One region of the Shinella sedimenti genome, then DNA from elsewhere that is predicted to be linked to it. Evidence: predicted binding sites of a transcription regulator. Region 1 holds the regulator's gene; each other region holds the start of a gene.

The links. The regulator LexA, encoded in region 1, represses DNA repair genes until DNA is damaged. The targets are predictions, from matches to a motif close to TGTTCNNNNTGTGTTCNG.
Region 2: a site for LexA is predicted at 1,838-1,855, ahead of MKI86_RS02320 (dehydrogenase). Genes of this name have one in related genera too.
Region 3: a site for LexA is predicted at 1,858-1,875, ahead of MKI86_RS01870 (DNA polymerase IV). Genes of this name have one in related genera too.
Region 4: a site for LexA is predicted at 1,521-1,538, ahead of MKI86_RS08470 (DNA recombination protein RmuC). Genes of this name have one in related genera too.

The regions. Positions count from the first base shown of each region.
Region 1 is NZ_JAKVIN010000001.1:179,477-183,686, forward strand. Features, by position in the region: gene moaC (cyclic pyranopterin monophosphate synthase MoaC) at 1-200, shown strand, start outside; gene MKI86_RS00885 (molybdopterin molybdotransferase MoeA) at 200-1,423, shown strand; gene lexA (transcriptional repressor LexA) at 1,517-2,239, shown strand; gene MKI86_RS00895 (ComEC/Rec2 family competence protein) at 2,407-4,210, opposite strand, start outside.
Region 2 is NZ_JAKVIN010000001.1:452,167-456,376, reverse strand. Features, by position in the region: gene MKI86_RS02335 (beta-ketoacyl-ACP synthase III) at 1-380, shown strand, start outside; gene MKI86_RS02330 (integration host factor subunit alpha) at 479-817, shown strand; gene MKI86_RS02325 (MerR family transcriptional regulator) at 948-1,478, shown strand; gene MKI86_RS02320 (dehydrogenase) at 1,549-1,776, opposite strand; gene MKI86_RS02315 (GlsB/YeaQ/YmgE family stress response membrane protein) at 2,176-2,427, opposite strand; tRNA gene MKI86_RS02310 (tRNA-Pro) at 2,535-2,611, opposite strand; gene MKI86_RS02305 (glycosyltransferase family 4 protein) at 2,751-3,905, opposite strand; gene MKI86_RS02300 (O-antigen ligase family protein) at 3,905-4,210, opposite strand, start outside.
Region 3 is NZ_JAKVIN010000001.1:359,561-363,770, forward strand. Features, by position in the region: gene MKI86_RS01855 (PleD family two-component system response regulator) at 1-938, opposite strand, end outside; gene MKI86_RS01860 (response regulator) at 954-1,325, opposite strand; gene MKI86_RS01865 (DUF3572 domain-containing protein) at 1,467-1,766, shown strand; gene MKI86_RS01870 (DNA polymerase IV) at 1,879-3,225, shown strand; gene MKI86_RS01875 (L,D-transpeptidase family protein) at 3,357-4,210, shown strand, end outside.
Region 4 is NZ_JAKVIN010000003.1:224,101-228,310, reverse strand. Features, by position in the region: gene fmt (methionyl-tRNA formyltransferase) at 1-845, opposite strand, end outside; gene def (peptide deformylase) at 935-1,459, opposite strand; gene MKI86_RS08470 (DNA recombination protein RmuC) at 1,571-2,764, shown strand; gene MKI86_RS08465 (ribokinase) at 2,809-3,708, shown strand; gene MKI86_RS08460 (methyl-accepting chemotaxis protein) at 4,003-4,210, shown strand, end outside.

The sequences.
Region 1 (4,210 bases):
CCGGCCTGCGCGTCGAGGCCACGGCCAAGCTCACCGGCCGCACCGGCGTGGAGATGGAGGCGCTGACGGCCGTTAGCGTCGCGTGCCTCACCATCTACGACATGGCGAAGGCGGCCGATCGCGAGATGGAGATCGGCGGTGTCCGCCTCGTCGAGAAATCCGGCGGCCGTTCAGGCGACTACAAGCGCAGAGAGAGCTGATGTCCCTTCTGCCCGTTGCCGACGCCCTCAACCGCCTGTTGTCCGCGGCCAAGCCGGTGCAGCGGACGGATCGCGTCCAGCTCCACGACGCGGCAGGACGGGTGCTGGCCGAAGATGTCGCCGCCCGCCTCACCCAGCCGCCCTTCGACAATTCCGCAATGGACGGTTATGCCGTTCGCCATGCCAATATCGCCGGGATCGGATCCGTCCTCAGCGTCGCCGGCTTATCCTCAGCCGGTCATGCGTTCGAGGGTACGGCCGGTCCGGGTGAAGCAGTACGCATCTTCACCGGCGCCCCGCTCCCGGCCTTTGCCGATACAGTCATCCTCCAGGAAGACACGGAGCCCCTTGAGGACGGTCGAATTCGCACCACCTTCCTCACGCCCAAGGGCCGCCATATTCGCCCGCGCGGGCAGGATTTCACCAAGGGCGAGGTCGTTCTGAAGGCCGGCCAGATGCTGGATGCTGGCCGATTGACCGTTGCAGCAGCGATGAACCACCCGCAACTGCCCGTCTATGCCCGCCCGCGGGTCGCGATCCTCGCGACGGGCGACGAACTCGTGCCGCCCGGAGAGACGCCCGGCGCAAGCCAGATCATCGCGTCCAACAGCTACGGCGTCGCGGCCATCGCAAGGCAGGCCGGTGCGGAGATCATAGACCTCGGCATTGTGAGAGACGACAAGCAGGCCATTCTGGATGCCGTGCGCCAGGCGCTGCAGATGGACATCGACGTGCTGGTGACACTCGGCGGCGCGTCCGTGGGGGATTTCGACCTTGTTCAGCCTGTGCTCGGCGAGGCCGGCATGGAACTCGACTTCTGGCGCATCGCAATGCGACCCGGAAAGCCGCTGATGGTCGGACGTCTTGGTGATATCCAGGTGGTCGGCCTGCCCGGCAATCCCGTCTCCAGCCTTGTCTGCTCCTATCTGTTCCTGGAACCATTGCTCCGAAAACTCGCCCGCTTGCCCGCAAAGAACAGGGTAAGCCGGGCCGTCGCCGCCGTGCCGCTCAAACAGAACGACCGCCGGCAGGATTACATTCGCGCAGGCCTTGCACACGCGCCCGACGACGCGCTTCTCGTCACGCCATTCGAGAAGCAGGATTCGTCGATGATGAAGATCTTCGCAGAATCGGATGGCCTCCTGATCCGTCCGCCGCATGCACCTGCAGAGGATGCCGGCGCCCTCTGCGATGTGCTCGTTCTCAGGGAACCCGCTGCCTGAGCGACATTATTGTCCTGGCAGCCACTTGCAGAACACATGTGGAACGGATAGTGTCTGTTCTGGATTTGTTTCACGATTCTGGCTGGAGATGCCATGCTGACGCGCAAACAACAGGAACTGCTCCTGTTCATTCACGAGCGTATGAAGGAGTCAGGCATTCCTCCGTCTTTCGACGAGATGAAGGATGCGCTGGATCTCGCTTCGAAATCCGGTATTCACCGCCTGATCACGGCGCTGGAGGAGCGCGGCTTCATCCGCCGCCTGCCGAACCGGGCCCGTGCGCTCGAGGTCATCAAGCTTCCTGAGGCCTATTCGCCCAGCCTCCAGCCGCGCCGGGGATTTTCGCCATCGGTCATCGAAGGCAGCCTCGGCAAGCAGCCCGCAGCCGTGACGCCATCCAGGCCTGTAACGCCGCCGCAGAATATGTCGTCGTCCGTTTCCGTGCCGGTCATGGGCCGTATCGCCGCGGGTGTGCCGATCTCCGCCATCCAGAACAACACGCACGAGATCACCGTCCCGGCTGAGATGATCGGCAACGGCGATCACTATGCGCTCGAGGTCAAGGGCGATTCGATGATCGAGGCCGGTATTCTCGACGGCGACACGGTCATCATTCGTAACGCCAGTACTGCCAATCCGGGCGAAATCATCGTTGCCCTCGTCGATGACGAAGAGGCGACGCTGAAGCGGTTCCGCCGCAAGGGCGCATCCATCGCGCTGGAAGCGGCAAATCCAGCCTATGAGACCCGCATCTTTGGCCCCGACCGGGTCAAGATCCAGGGCAAGCTTGTCGGGCTCATCCGCCGGTATCACTGAGACGTGGTAGCCAATAAGGCTGGCTTCTGACCGTCTTGGTGATGGAGCGCACGGAGCCGAGTTGCTCGTGCCTCTTTGCAAGTGCTCTGCTGCTTGGTGTGGAGCACTGCCAGATCGCTGTCTCTGTAACGCCCTCCCATCCGATAAGCTCGGCCGCTTCCTGGACGTCATGGGAGTGGCAAAGGTGAAGGATCAGTCTCCTTGATCTCAGGCTCTGCCAACGGCGCTCCAGCTGGCGTCTCGAAGGTATCGCTGCGCCAGTCATAGGTGCGATGTCGCGACCAGGCGCGCGCGACAGTTTCCACGGCCGACGTGTAAATCGCATCGGTAAGGCTTGCTCCGGCATCATCGGTCGATGGCGTAATTTCCAAGGCGCCCGTTCGGCGCAGATGCCGCGCGGTCAGGAGCTTGGCGCCAGAACGGCAACTGTCGAGCCGCAAAGCGAAGGGCACGACAACGAGATCAGCCCTATTGCAAGCCGTGCCCAGAAAGGCCGTATCCTCAAGGGTCACGATCTTCCAGCCGCTGGGCGAGACGGCGGCGCAGAAAGCCTTCGCCTCGCAGATAAACGTTTGCGTCTGCCGCGCGGCCACCAAAGCCGACATCATGGCTTCTTTCGCCTTCTCCCTGTCCGCCTTGCGACGCGGCCGTTTCCGTTCGGTCTCGGCAGCAGCCGCCTCCGTCGCCGTTTCGGCCAGCAGCAGACCGGCGGTCTTTCGCATGTCCGGTCTGGCAAGGTCGCCGAGCCGCAAGGCACGGCGCCACTGGTCGTAGATGAAGCCCGGCGGCTTGGCGCGGTTCGTTGCGACCGCATCGTCGCGCAGGATCGCAACAAGTCGCCCGTCTTCGGAAATCAGCAACTCCGGTTTCCCGCGTGTGGGAGGCCATACGGCCATCAGCGCACCGACGACAATAAGAACCGTCCCGGCGTGCCGAAGCCGCGTGCGCAGGATGCAGAGCAGTCCGCCACCAACACCGATCAGCACGAAAGCGGACATGGGTATACGACCGGTGACGACATCCCCACCCTTCCAGCGCGAAACCCATTCGGCCAGCGCGATCATCCATTCGATCCCTTTTCCCATGATGGCAAAAGGGATCGCATCAAGTCCGAAAGGCATAAGCAGAACCGCGATGAGACCGAAGGGCATGACGATTGCGCTGATTGCCGGCATGGCGAGCAGGTTGCCGGCGAGCCCATAGGCGGGCACACGGTGAAAGTGGCCGATGGAGTAGATCAGCGTGGACAGGCTTCCGATTGCCGATGAAAGCAGAAGTCCGCCGAAGAAGCGCCCGGCCGCACCGCCGGTCAAACGCAGCGCGCCGCCTTTGCCCTCCTTGCGCACGGGCCGCTCGCGCCACGCCGCGTAACCGGCGACGAGACCGAGCGTTGCGGCGTAAGACATCTGGAAACCGGGATTGGTGACGGCGGAGGGCGTGACGGCAAGGATGATGATGGCCGACAGCGCTACATTGCGTAGACTGATGGCGGAGCGGCCGAAAAGCACGGCGATCAGCATCACGCAGATCATGATCCATGAGCGGACAGCCGAAATCGCGCCGCCCGACACGAGAATGTAGAGTGTGACCATTATGAGCGCGCCGCCCGCGGCAATCTTGCGGGTTGGGAAGCGTTCGGCAAAGCCGGGTATGAGCGCCATCAGCATACGCGCGCCGACAAGGAATGTGCCGGCCGCGAGCACCATGTTGAGGCCGGAAATGGCAAGGACATGGGCAAGCCCCGCCTGCCGGAGCGCTTCCACCGTCTCGTCGCTGATAGCCCGCTGTTCTGCCGTAACCAGAGCCGCGGCAATCGCCCCGGCATCGCCGCCGATGCGGCCGCGGATATGCTCGGTCAGGTTGTTTCGCCATATCGCAATCCGCTGCGCTATGCGGTCGCTCCATCCGCCGGACCCCGTCTCGATTGCGACCGGCGCGCTATAAAAGTATCCGACCGCGCCCGTGCCGGCA
Region 2 (4,210 bases), 270 kb from region 1:
TCGACGGCGGTCCCTCCACGACGGGCACGGTAGGCCACCTGCGCATGGAAGGCCGCGAGGTCTTCAAGCATGCCGTAGGCATGATTACCGACGTGATCGTCTCGGCCTTCGACGCAACCGGCTTCACGGCCGATGACGTCGACTGGCTGGTTCCGCATCAGGCCAACAAGCGCATCATCGACGGTTCGGCCAGGAAACTCGGCATTCCCGAGGAAAAGGTCGTGATCACCGTCGATCTGCACGGCAATACGTCGGCGGCGTCCATCCCGCTGGCGCTGGCCGCTGCCGCGGAGGACGGACGCATCAAGCAGGGCGACCTGGTTCTCCTGGAAGCGATGGGCGGCGGTTTCACCTGGGGAGCGGTGCTGCTACGTTGGTAGGATGGCCCCCGCCGCAGGTGCGGCTTGACCCGGGCGTGCAAGGACAATAGTCTTCCGCGACTAACCATACGCTTTCAATAGGAAATCGGTGAGGAACGATGAGCGGCAAGACGGTGACACGCGCAGATTTGGCCGAATCGGTTTTCCGGAAAGTCGGCCTTTCGAGGACTGAATCCGCAGAGCTCGTCGAAACCGTGATCGATGAGATCTGCAACGCAATCGTGCGGGGCGAAAGCGTCAAGCTTTCCTCCTTTGCCACCTTTCAGGTGCGCGACAAGAACGAGCGCATTGGCCGCAATCCCAAGACCGGCGAGGAAGTGCCGATCTCGCCGCGCCGCGTCATGACCTTCAAGGCCTCCAACGTGCTCAAGCAGCGTGTCCTGAAAGCCCATCTCGCGCGCAAGGCGAAACAGAAGCCGGCTTCGCCCGCGTCCTGAACGCTTTTCGGGGTGATAGACCCGCCGCCGGCAATTTGAAACTTGAATATCTCCGGGCAACTCGCTGAAATGAATACGATTCGGCTGCATATCGTGTATGCTGCCGCCGTAACCTTTCATCGAGGCTAGTATGGACAAGAGTCCGGACGCTTTCCGCACCATCAGCGAGGTCGCCGACGATCTCGATCTGCCGCAGCATGTCCTGCGCTTCTGGGAGACGCGGTTCACGCAGATCAAGCCGATGAAGCGCGGCGGCGGGCGACGTTATTACCGCCCCGAGGATGTCGACCTGCTCAAGGGCATCCGCCACCTGCTCTACGATCACGGCTATACGATCAAGGGCGTGCAAAAGCTTCTGAAGCTCAACGGCAACAAGTTCGTCGCGGCCATTGCCAGCGGGGACCTCGCGACCGTGGAGGCGCTGGCTGCGGCCAGCCACGAGGAGCCGTCGCCACCAAAGGCCGGGAGCGACGAGGATCAGATCGTCGGCCGCGCCAAGGCGCCGTCCAGCCGCCGGTTTTTCTCCTTTGTCGGCGGCGGGGACGAAACGCCGGAAATCTCGCTCGGCAAGACCAGCGTCGGCAAGGAAGATCGCGCCTTGTTGCAGGAGGCGCTCTACGATCTCCTGGAATGCAAGCGCCTGCTGGATCAGGTGCGATAGGGCACCCGCAGGCGGCCCGTCATCGCGGCCGCTGATCTTTCCGGTTACGCGGCCCGCAAGCCGCGTTTTCCTACGTCTGGTCCCGTCGAACCGACGGCTCCCAGCCGCGCGTGAAGCCGCGCCCCATTGCGGCACGCATCAGGTCGAACTGGCGTTGCAGATGGGCGCAGTCGGCAAGCAGGGTCTCTATGGTCGCACGCACATCACCGCCATGCCAGGCGAGGGCGGCATCCACGGGGTCGTCATCTGCCGCATCAAGAGTCGCCGCGTCGGTTACAGGCTCGTAAAGCGGCTGCATTTGATTCTCCTGACAATGAATTAGAGCGCCCAGGGGTTTGAAAGAACGCCTTAGCGAGAGATGTTCCTATTATGTTCCTGACGCTCTGTGAGTCAAGGGCAGGGCGGAGGATGAATGCATATTGGGGAAAAAGCCCCGCACGAAGGCGGGGCAAGCAGGCGTCACGCTTGGCTCGCAGTGACGCGGGGAGTGCCCGCAAAGATCGGAGCGGGCAGAACGCTTCTACGACTTTCGTCTTATGTCGCGAAAGGTCGAAAGAGCCGAATCCGGTACGCCTGGCCAAAGAAAAGCCGCGCAGGCGTCACGAAAAGACTCTTAACGCCTTCCATCTGGCCTTTCTCGCACGAAAAAGCCGCCTCTCCCGAGGAGAGACGGCTTTGAAAATATCCTGTTTCCGCTTTATCGCCGGATGGCTCTCGCCAATGCGATGAGAATGCAGGCGCCGATGAAACCTGCGATAAGATAACCGATCCAGCCGCCGAGCGACACACCGATCAGCCCGAGCAGAAGGTTTGCCACGGCCGCGCCGACGATGCCGAGGAGAACGTTCATCAGAACGCCCATGTCGCTCTTCATGAAACGCTCCGCGAGCCAGCCCGCAATACCGCCGATGATGATGGCCGCAATCCAACCGATACCTGCTTCTTCCATTCCGCTACCCTCTCGCTGCCGATGAAACCGGCAAAAAGAGCCGGCGGCATGAGAACGCGCGTGAACAACGAAAGTTCCGCAGGAAAGCGAGGAGGGAGAAAGGAAATTGGTCGGAATGGCGGGATTCGAACCCACGACCCCTTGACCCCCAGTCAAGTGCGCTACCGGGCTGCGCTACATTCCGGACCGAGCAAACCCCTATAGTCTCGATCTTTTGGATGCAAGCCCAAAAATCGGCGTTGCAAACAAAAGTGGTGAGTTGTCGGAAAACGATGCGGCCGCCGCGCTCTTATCGGCATGATATGCGCCGTGCACCACACTTCTCATGCGACGAGGCTGCGATAGATCGCCTCGGTTTCGTCGATCATGCGTTCCAATGCGTAGTCGCCGCTGCGGGCCACGGCGGCGGCGGTGTAGCGCGCAAGGCGGTCGGGGCTGCCAAGATGCAGCATTGCACCGGCCAGCCGTTCCGGGTTGTCGGTGTTCTCGATCAGCAGGCCGTTGTGTTTGTCTTTCAAGACCATAGAGGCGCCGCCGACATCGGTGAGGACAAGCGGCTTGCCGGCGGCGGCGGCCTCCAGCATCACATAGGACATGGCCTCGTAGCGGCTCGGCATGACGAGAACGTCGATCGCCGCCATCGCCTCGGCTCCGGCAAAGCGCGTCGTGAGATGCATGCGCCCGGCGTGGCTGCTGGCCTGGATCCGGCTGCGCGTCGCCTCCTGCGCCTCGCCGGTGCCGATCATCAGGAGATGGGCGCGCGACAGGTGCCCGGCGAGCAGATCGAAGGCCGCGACAAGCCGTTCGGGCGCCTTCTGATGGCAGAGCCGACCGACGAAGCCGTAGAGCAGCGCATCCGCGGGTATGCCGAGTTCTTTGCGAACCCTCGCACGGGTATCGTCCGGCGGCGTTTCGACGCCGTTGACGACGATGGTCAGCTTTTCACGCGGCATGCCAAGGCTGCGCGCATGCGCATATTCGTCCTTGGACACGCATATCAACCTATCTGTCAGCATGTGTGCGAGCATCGTTTCGATCACGCCGTAGATCCGCCGGCCGGACTTGCCCAGCCCCGGATCCATCGTGCGGAACGCGTGCGGCGTGTAGACCCGCGGCACATGGGGTCCCGGCAGGCGCAGGCGTGCGAGCGCGCCCGCCTTGGAGCTGTGGCCGTGGATGATGTCGAAGGGGCCAGCATGGCGCATGACGCCATTCAGCTGACGCCAGGCGCCGAAATCGGCCGGACCCGGCGACCGGTTCATCGGCACGACATGGGTGCCGGCGAGATCGAGTGCGATGAGTTCGGCGACGAACCGTTCCTCCGCCCTGACCGGGGAGTAGATGGCATGCACGCTGTGACCGCGCGCCTGCATGCCCCGGCACAGGTCGATGAAATGCCGGCCGGAGCCGCCACCGCTCGGTTCAAGCACCTGCAGGAGGCGCAGGGATCGTTGGCTGCGGGCCGCGGTGGCGTTCATCAGGCGACGGCGCCTCTGACGGTGCGCAGGTTGTGGCGCCGCTCGAGCGCGAAGCAGCCCCAGAGGATGCCGAGCAGCAGGTAGAAGTGTCTCCAATGATCGGTATCGATGACGAATCCGATCACGCTATGGCCGACGATGGTGATGAGGGCGATCATCAGATAGGGCTGCCACGGCCGGTTGCGCAGCAGATATTTGAAACCGGCGCTGAGTGTCCAGGCGATGAGGGAGACGTAGCAGAGGAAGCCGAGCCAGCCGTAGCTGGTCAGCGATTTCAGCCAGATATTGTGCTCATCTTCCGGAAA
Region 3 (4,210 bases), 180 kb from region 1:
TCGATCAGAAGCTTGAGATGGTTGTCGAGATAACGACGGTTATGCAGTCCGGTCAGGCCGTCCGTGACCGCCAGTTCAATCGTCTGGCGCACGCTGGCGCGCAGGCGATCGTTGCAGCGCTTGCGGCGAATCTGTGTGAGGCTGCGCGCGATCAGCTCGTTGGGATCGATCGGGCGCATGACGTAGTCCGTCACCCCCAGATCGAGCGCGCGTACGATCAGATCGTCATCGCCCTGCTCGGCGATCAGCAGAATCGGCAGGAAGCGCGTGCGCTCCAGCGAGCGCAGCTGCGAGCAGAGGCGCAGCGGATCGTAATCCTCGAAATTGGCATTGACGATGACGAGTTCGAAATTGCTCTCTGCAGCCTGAAACACCGCTGCCTGCGGATCGGACATGCAGGTGACCTCGGCAATCGGCTTCAGGGCGCGCGCGATGCGGTCCTGCGAGCTGCCGCGCCCATCGACGAGCAGAATGTCGCCTGGTTCATCGCCCAGCCCGGTTTCCAACCCGTCTTCCAATGATATGGCGCGCGCGGTCGCTGCGCGCAGGCGCAACTCATCCGTCAGCATCTTCAGGCGCACGAGGCTCTTGACCCGCGACATGAGTTGCAGGTCATTGACGGGTTTGGTCAGAAAATCATCCGCGCCGGCCTTGAGACCACGCACGCGGTCAGACGGCTGGTCGAGCGCCGTAACCATGACGACAGGAATATGCGCGGTCCGTGGATTGGCCTTCAGCCGCTCGCAGACCTCGAAACCATCGATGCCCGGCATCATGATGTCGAGCAGGATCAGGTCGACCTGGGTGCGCTCGCAGATCGCCAATGCATCGTAACCGTTCTCGGCCGTCAGGACATCGAAGTATTCCGCCAGCAGCCGCGCTTCGAGTAGCTTCACGTTTGCGGGTATGTCATCGACGACGAGGATGCGTGCGGTCATTCTGCGGCCCCTCGCTCAGGCGTCGCCGAGATAGGTCTTGATGGTTTCGATGAATTTCGGCACGGAAATGGGTTTGGAGACATAGGCCTCGCACCCGCCCTGCCGGATCCGCTCCTCGTCGCCCTTCATCGCGAATGCCGTGACGGCGATGACGGGAATGACGTGAAGCTCGTCATCTTCCTTCAGCCATTTGGTGACTTCAAGCCCGGATACTTCCGGAAGCTGGATGTCCATCAGGATCAGATCCGGGCGGTGTTTACGAGCCAGTTCAAGGGCTTCCATACCGTTCCGGGTCTGAATGGTCGCATAACCGGATGCCTCGATAAGGTCCCGGAAGAGCTTCATATTCAGCTCGTTGTCCTCGACAATCATGACCTGTTTGGGCATCGTGCGTCCCTGTTCCTCTGACCGGCCTTGCAACCGTCGGGCAGATAGATAAGTTGCGGCGGAGCCGAATTCAGCCAGCCGTACCGCATTCACATTAGCGGCACTTGGTTGATTAAAAGGTAAATTTCCCGAGGAAAAACGATGAAGAGCCAGAAAGAGACAGCGGCGGTAGAGAACGCCGAAGCGACTGCCATCTCGATCCTCGGCTGGCTCGCCGGTGAACCTGAACTTTTTTCGCGTTTCCTCTCGCTCACGGGCGTCCTGCCATCGGACGTGCGTCACGCGATGGCCGACCCCGGCTTTCGCACCGGCCTCGTCGATTTCCTGATGGCGCATGAGCCCACCCTTCTCGCCTTTTGCGCGGCAACCGGCACGCAGCCGGAAACCGTTGTGGCGGCCCATGCTGTCCTTTCGGGACCGCACGGTGACATCGATTTCTGAACGGCAAACAACGCCGCCTTTGCCTGTGCACCGCGCGCAATCGGGGCGTGGTCCGTCTTGAGACTCATGAACTTACGCTGTAATGTCGCGATGTTCAACTTTTGTTCCTGACATGCACTCCGCTGCCACGCGATTACCGGGTTTTTGCCGTGACTGCCTCTCCGGGCAGACCGCCGACCTGCGCCGTTGTCGTGCCTGCGGCAGCCCGCGCCTCGTCTACCATGCCGAACTCGATGACCTGACCCTCGCCCATATCGACTGCGACGCGTTCTATGCGGCAATTGAAAAGCGCGATAATCCCGAACTGGCGGATCGGCCCGTCATTATCGGTGGCGGCAAGCGCGGCGTGGTGTCGACGGCCTGTTACGTCGCGCGCATTCATGGCGTGCGATCGGCCATGCCGATGTTCAAGGCGCTGGAAGCCTGCCCGGACGCGGTGGTGATCCGGCCCGACATGGAAAAGTATGTGTGCGTCGGCCGGCAGATACGCACCATGATGCAGGAACTGACGCCGCTGGTGCAACCGCTCTCAATCGACGAAGCCTTCCTGGAGCTCAAAGGCACCGAGCGGCTGCACCACGACACCCCTGCCCGCGTGCTTGCCCGCTTCGCGCAGCGGGTCGAGAAGGAGGTGGGCATTACCATCTCCATCGGTCTGTCCTATTGCAAGTTCCTGGCCAAGGTCGCCTCCGACCTCAACAAGCCGCGCGGCTTTTCCGTCATCGGCCAGAAGCAAGCGCTCGCCTTTCTGAAGGACAAGCCTGTTCGCATCATATGGGGCGTCGGCAAGGCTTTCGCGCAGACGCTGGAAAGCGACGGTATCCGCACGGTCGGCCAGCTTCAGACCATGGAGGAAACCGACCTGATGCGCCGCTACGGCATTATGGGCAAACGCCTGTTCAACCTCTCGCGCGGGCAGGACGACCGGGAAGTCCACGCCAATGAGGCGGCCAAGAGCGTATCGGCCGAAACCACGTTCTTCGACGATATCTCACGCTATGACGACCTTGTCGCGCATCTGCGCCAGCTCAGCGAAAAGGTCGCGACCCGGCTGCGTAAATCACAGATCGCCGGCCATACCGTGGTGCTCAAGCTCAAGACTGCCGATTTCAAGAGCCGGACGCGCAACCGCAAGCTCGAGGACCCCACCATGCTGGCCGACCGGATTTTCCGCACCGGCATCGAGCTTCTGCGCAAGGAAGCCGACGGCACGAAGTACCGGCTGATCGGCATCGGCGTCAGCGACCTCACGGATTCCAGCCGCGCCGACCCGCCCGATCTTGTCGATCCCGCAGCCAGCCGCCGCGCCGCCGCCGAAGCTGCAATGAACACGCTGCGCGACAAGTTCGGCAAGGCAAGCGTTGAGACCGGCTACACGTTCGGCCGTTCCGGCCCTGAGCGTACTCACGGAAAAGTGAGCCTGAAAGCCGTCGGGAAACTCGAAGACCCAAGCGAATAAATCCCCGCAAACCGGCGTTTTCCTGTGTATCGGGATGAGACGGGCGGGGACGTCGGCGCGATGCATCAAGTGTTCCTTAAACCGGATGCGTTAGATTTTTCCCCGGTTTGTATTGCGTACGGGTGGGTTAAATGAAGTTTCGTCTTGCCACTGGCATGAGCATTCTGGGCCTGATGCTGAGTTGCACCAGCGCCCTCGGCGGCACGCTCGAAGGGCCGCTGCAGATCGTGGTCTCCAAGGATCTCCAGGAACTGAAGATCTACGATGGCGGCGTCGTGGTGGCGACCTCGCGCGTTTCGACCGGCAAGGCCGGCCACTCGACGCCAACAGGCATCTTCTCCATTCTCGAAAAGAAGCGTACGCACTTCTCCAATATATATGACAGCGCGCCGATGCCCTTCATGCAGCGGCTGACCTGGTCGGGTATCGCGCTGCACGCCTCCAACAGCGTGCCGTCCTACCCAGCGTCGCACGGTTGTGTGCGCCTGCCCAACGATTTCGCCAAGACGCTTTTCTCCGCCACCCGTCGTGGGGGTCATGTTCTGATCTCCGACCGCGAAGTGGCGCCGCAGCGCGTGGTACATGCCGCGCTCTTCAAGCCCTCCATCGTCGTTCCGGATACGCCCCTGCTCTCCGATGCCGGCCTGCGGCCCGCGCTGATCGAGGCCGGCGACAAGAGCGTCGAGGTCGCGATGACCGAGCCCAAGCCGTCGGTCATCGAACCCGTCGTCGTCAAGACCGAGCAGGACCCGATCCGCATCCTGATCACCCGCCGCGGCGAGCGCGAAGCGCTGCTCGACCTGCAAACGCTGCTCAACACGCTGGGTTACGACGCCGGCGTACCGGATGGCCGCCACGGCAAGCAGACGATCACGGCCATCCGCGCCTTCCAGCTGGCAGAGGGATTGAAGGAAGACGGCATGGTGACAGCCGATCTCGTTGCCGCCGTCTATGCCAAGGCAGGAAAGGGCGCGCCGCCGAACGG
Region 4 (4,210 bases), on a different contig from region 1:
ACGGCGCCCTTGCCGCAGGCGATGGTCAGCGCATCGTCGAGAACCGTTCCGGCGGGGTGCCTGGCGGCTTCATCGATGAGCGCACTTGCCAGCACCTTGACCCGTTCCGGCTTGCCGGCGACGGGCAATTCGAACCACGCGCCGGGAAACGGCGAGAGGCCGCGGATATGATTGTGCACGTCCCGGGCAGGTCGGGAAAAATCGATACGGGTCTCGGCCTTGTCGATCTTGGCGGCGTACAGCACGCCCTCCTCGGCCTGCGGCGTCAGCGGCAGATCGCCAGCCTCCAGCTTCCCCATGGCCTCGACCATCAGTGCGCCGCCGGCCTGCATCAACGCATCGTGCAGTTCGCCGGCGGTCATGGCCTCGCCGATCGCCACGCGGCCGGTGAGTGCGACAGGGCCGGTATCGAGTCCCTTGTCCATCTTCATGATCATCATGCCGGTCTCGGCATCGCCTGCCATGATCGCCCGCTGGATGGGAGCGGCACCTCGCCAGCGCGGCAGAAGAGAGGCATGGCCGTTGTAGCAGCCGAGGCGCGTGCCGGTCAGGATAGCCTCCGGCAGAAGCAGGCCGTACGCCACGACGACGGCGACATCCGCCTTCAGGGCGCGGAACGCCTCGCGCTCAGATTCCTCACGGAAGTTGACGGGTGTGTGGACGGGAATGCCGAGCCGCTCGGCCGCCTGGTGCACGGGGGATTTGACCAGCTCCAGGCCGCGGCGGCCGGCCGGGCGGGGTGGCTGGGAATAGACGGCGACGATTTCGTGGCCCGCCTCGGCCAGTGCCGTCAAGGTCGGGACGGAGAAGTCCGGCGTGCCCATGAAGATAATGCGAAGGGCCATCGGTCAGCCTCCGTGAAAGCGGTTGCGGTGAAACCGCAAGGCGGTCTCGCGTCCGCAACCGCGTGAAAACGAAGCCGCAGCAATCGCGCTCAGAGCGCCTTGCTGCCGCGCAGCTTGGCGGCCTTGGTGAATTTGCGGATCACCATTTCGCGCTTCAGCTTGGAAATATGGTCGATGAACAGCACTCCGTTCAGATGATCGATCTCGTGCTGGAGGCAGGTGGCCAGCAGGCCGTCGGCCTCCGTCAGCTTCTCCTTGCCATCGCGGTCGAGATGCTTGACCTTGATCGCCGCCGGACGCTCGACTTCCGCGTAGTAGTCCGGGATAGAAAGGCAGCCTTCCTCGTAAACCGAGCGCGCATCCGTGGCGGAGACGATTTCCGGGTTGATGAAGACAAGCGGCTGCTTCTCATCGCCATCCTTCGACACGTCGAGCACGAGCATGCGGCGCGCAACGCCGATCTGGATGGCGGCAAGGCCGATGCCCGGCGCGTCGTACATGGTTTCCAGCATGTCGTCGGCGAGCTTCTTGACCTCGCCATCCACGGTCTCGATGGGCTGCGAGACCTGGCGAAGGATCGGATCGGGAAGGATAATCAGCGGCTTGATGGTCATGCGCCTCCTTAACCTGCTTTTTTCGGGCTTTCAATCGGCTTGCGCGGCCGGAAAATGGCTTTGTTCACGGTATGATCTGGTTTTTGCCATCATCCATGGTATGGTCGCGCCATGATCGATCCTGCCCTTGATACGCTTCTCACCTCCACACTCGACCGGCTCGGCGGAACCGGGCCCGCGCTGGCCCTGCTGCTCGCCGCGCTGATCCTGATTTTCGGCCTGCTTTCGGCCCGCCGGAGCCAGGCGCGCCAGCGCGAGGCGGCAAGCATTGCGGAGCTGCGCTTCGCCGAACTCCTCAAGGCACAGACGGAGATGCAAGGTCGTGTCGCTGCGATGGCCGAAGTCTTCGGCGCCAAGCAATCCGAGACGAACCAGGCCATCAACACGCGGCTCGACGGGCTGACGCAACGGCTCGGCCAGTCGATCTCCGAACAGACGCGGGCGACACACGAGAACCTGCGCCGCCTCCAGGAGCGGCTTGCGGTTATCGACAACGCCCAGACCAACATCCAGTCGCTTGCCAAGGATGTGGTGGGGCTTCAGGCCATTCTGTCCAACAAGCAGACGCGCGGCGCCTTCGGCCAGTCGCGCATGGAGACCATCATTGCCGATGCGCTGCCGTCCGGCGCCTATCAATTCCAGGCACAGCTTGGCAGCGGGGTGCGTCCGGACTGCACGATCCGCATGCCGAACGGCCAGCCGCCGCTCGTCGTGGATGCGAAATTCCCGCTGGAAGCCTGGAACGCCATGTCGGACGCGCGCTCGCCGGAAGCCGCGAAGGTCGCTGCCCAGCAATTCCGCCGCGACATGGAAATCCATATCCGTGATATCTCCGAAAAGTACCTGATTGCCGGCGAGACGCAGGACACGGCCTTCCTGTTCGTACCGTCCGAATCGATCTTCGCCAGCATCCACGAGAATTTCGAGGCCGTCGTGCAGCGGGCGCACCGCGCACGCATTGTGATCGTCTCGCCATCACTACTGATGCTGTCGGTGCAGGTTCTGCAGGCCCTTCTGAAAGACCAGCGCATGCGCGAGCAGGCCCATGTCATCCAGGGCGAGGTTGGGCGTCTCATGGACGATTTGACGCGGCTCGACGACCGGGTGCGCAAGCTGCACGGTCATTTCACCTCCGCCCAGAAGGATGTGGACCTGATTTTGACGTCGACTGAGAAGCTTACACGGCGCGGCGCGCGGATCGGCGAGCTGGAATTCGAAACTGTCACCGCACTTTCGGAGAGCGCTGATACGGTTGCAGAAGGCCGAACGGCGCCGCCGCGGCTGAGGGTGGTTGACGAGGACTGACTGCCTCAGGCAGTGTCCGGCGGAAACGACAAAGGGCTATTTTCATGATCACCGTCTTCGGCTCCATCAACATGGACCTCATCGCCACGCCGGAACGCCTGCCGAGACCTGGCGAAACGGTGATGGGCACCAGCTTCACCACCGCTGCCGGCGGCAAGGGGGCCAACCAGGCGCTCGCCGCACGCCGTGCCGGGGCCATGGTGCGCATGGCCGGCGCCGTGGGCGACGACCGCCTGGGCAGCCAGGCGCTGGCGCTTCTGGCGGATGCTGCCGTGGACCTCAACGCCGTACGCTATCCCGCCGAGGCGACGGGCACCGCCCACATCCTCGTCGCGCCCGACGGCGAGAACATGATCGTCGTCGTTCCCGGCGCCAACGGCACTGTCAGTGACGAGGATGCCAGACGCGCCGTCACCGCCATGTCGCGTGGCGATTACCTGATGCTGCAATTCGAAATCCCGACCACAGCGATCGAGGCCGCGCTGGCCGCCGCCAGGCAGAAGGGTGTCGTCTCGATCATCAACATCGCGCCGTTCAATGCCGAAGCCAAGAGGCTCGGCGGTACGGCCGACATCCTTGTCGCCAACGAAACCGAATTCGATCTCTTCGCCGGCAAGGGCGAACTCTCCGGTGAGGAGCGCGAAGCGGTCATGCGTCGCATCCACGGCGAGAACGGCCAGACCATCATCGTCACACTCGGCGCCGATGGTGTCGTCGCCATCCGCAAGAATGAGATCTACCGGGCCGCCGGCCTCAAGATCGAGCCGGTAGATACGGTGGGCGCGGGCGACACGTTCTGCGGCTACCTTGCCGCCTCGCTCGATGCCGGACTTGCCTTCAAGGACGCGTTGCGTCGCGCAGCCGTCGCAGGGTCGCTCGCCTGCCTGAAGCCCGGCGCCCAACCTTCCATTCCCTTCGCAAACGCCGTCGACGCGGAGGTCTGACGCCATCGCCCAACCCCCGTTGCGGGCAGGATTTCGCAACGGGGACACCGGATGTCGTTTTGCCCGCAACGCCCGGTAATTCAGCGATCCTGCTGACAATGAGGATCGAAATTTGGCTCTTTATTAATATTCTACAGAGTATTGAAATCCTCACGCCCCCGGCCTCGCGAAACGCGATCCGGGTGGTTCAGGACGCAGGTCGCGCGCCTCGCACTCCATGATGGAGCTCATCCCGACAATCGAACGTGCTTTTCCGCGACACCCGTCGCGGACGCTTCCTATCGTGAGGATTTCATGTTCAAGCTTCAGGCCAAGTCGCTTGCGACGAAGCTCATCGCAGTGACCGGCGGCATCATCGCCCTGGTGCTGCTCGCCTCCAACACCGTGCTCATCCAGCAGAGCCAAGATCGCGTCGCCGGCCTCGTCTACTCCGAGGCGAATACGGAAGCGAAAGCCATCGCGTCGGACATCGCGACCGATATCGGGCAGCTTGCAAGCGCCG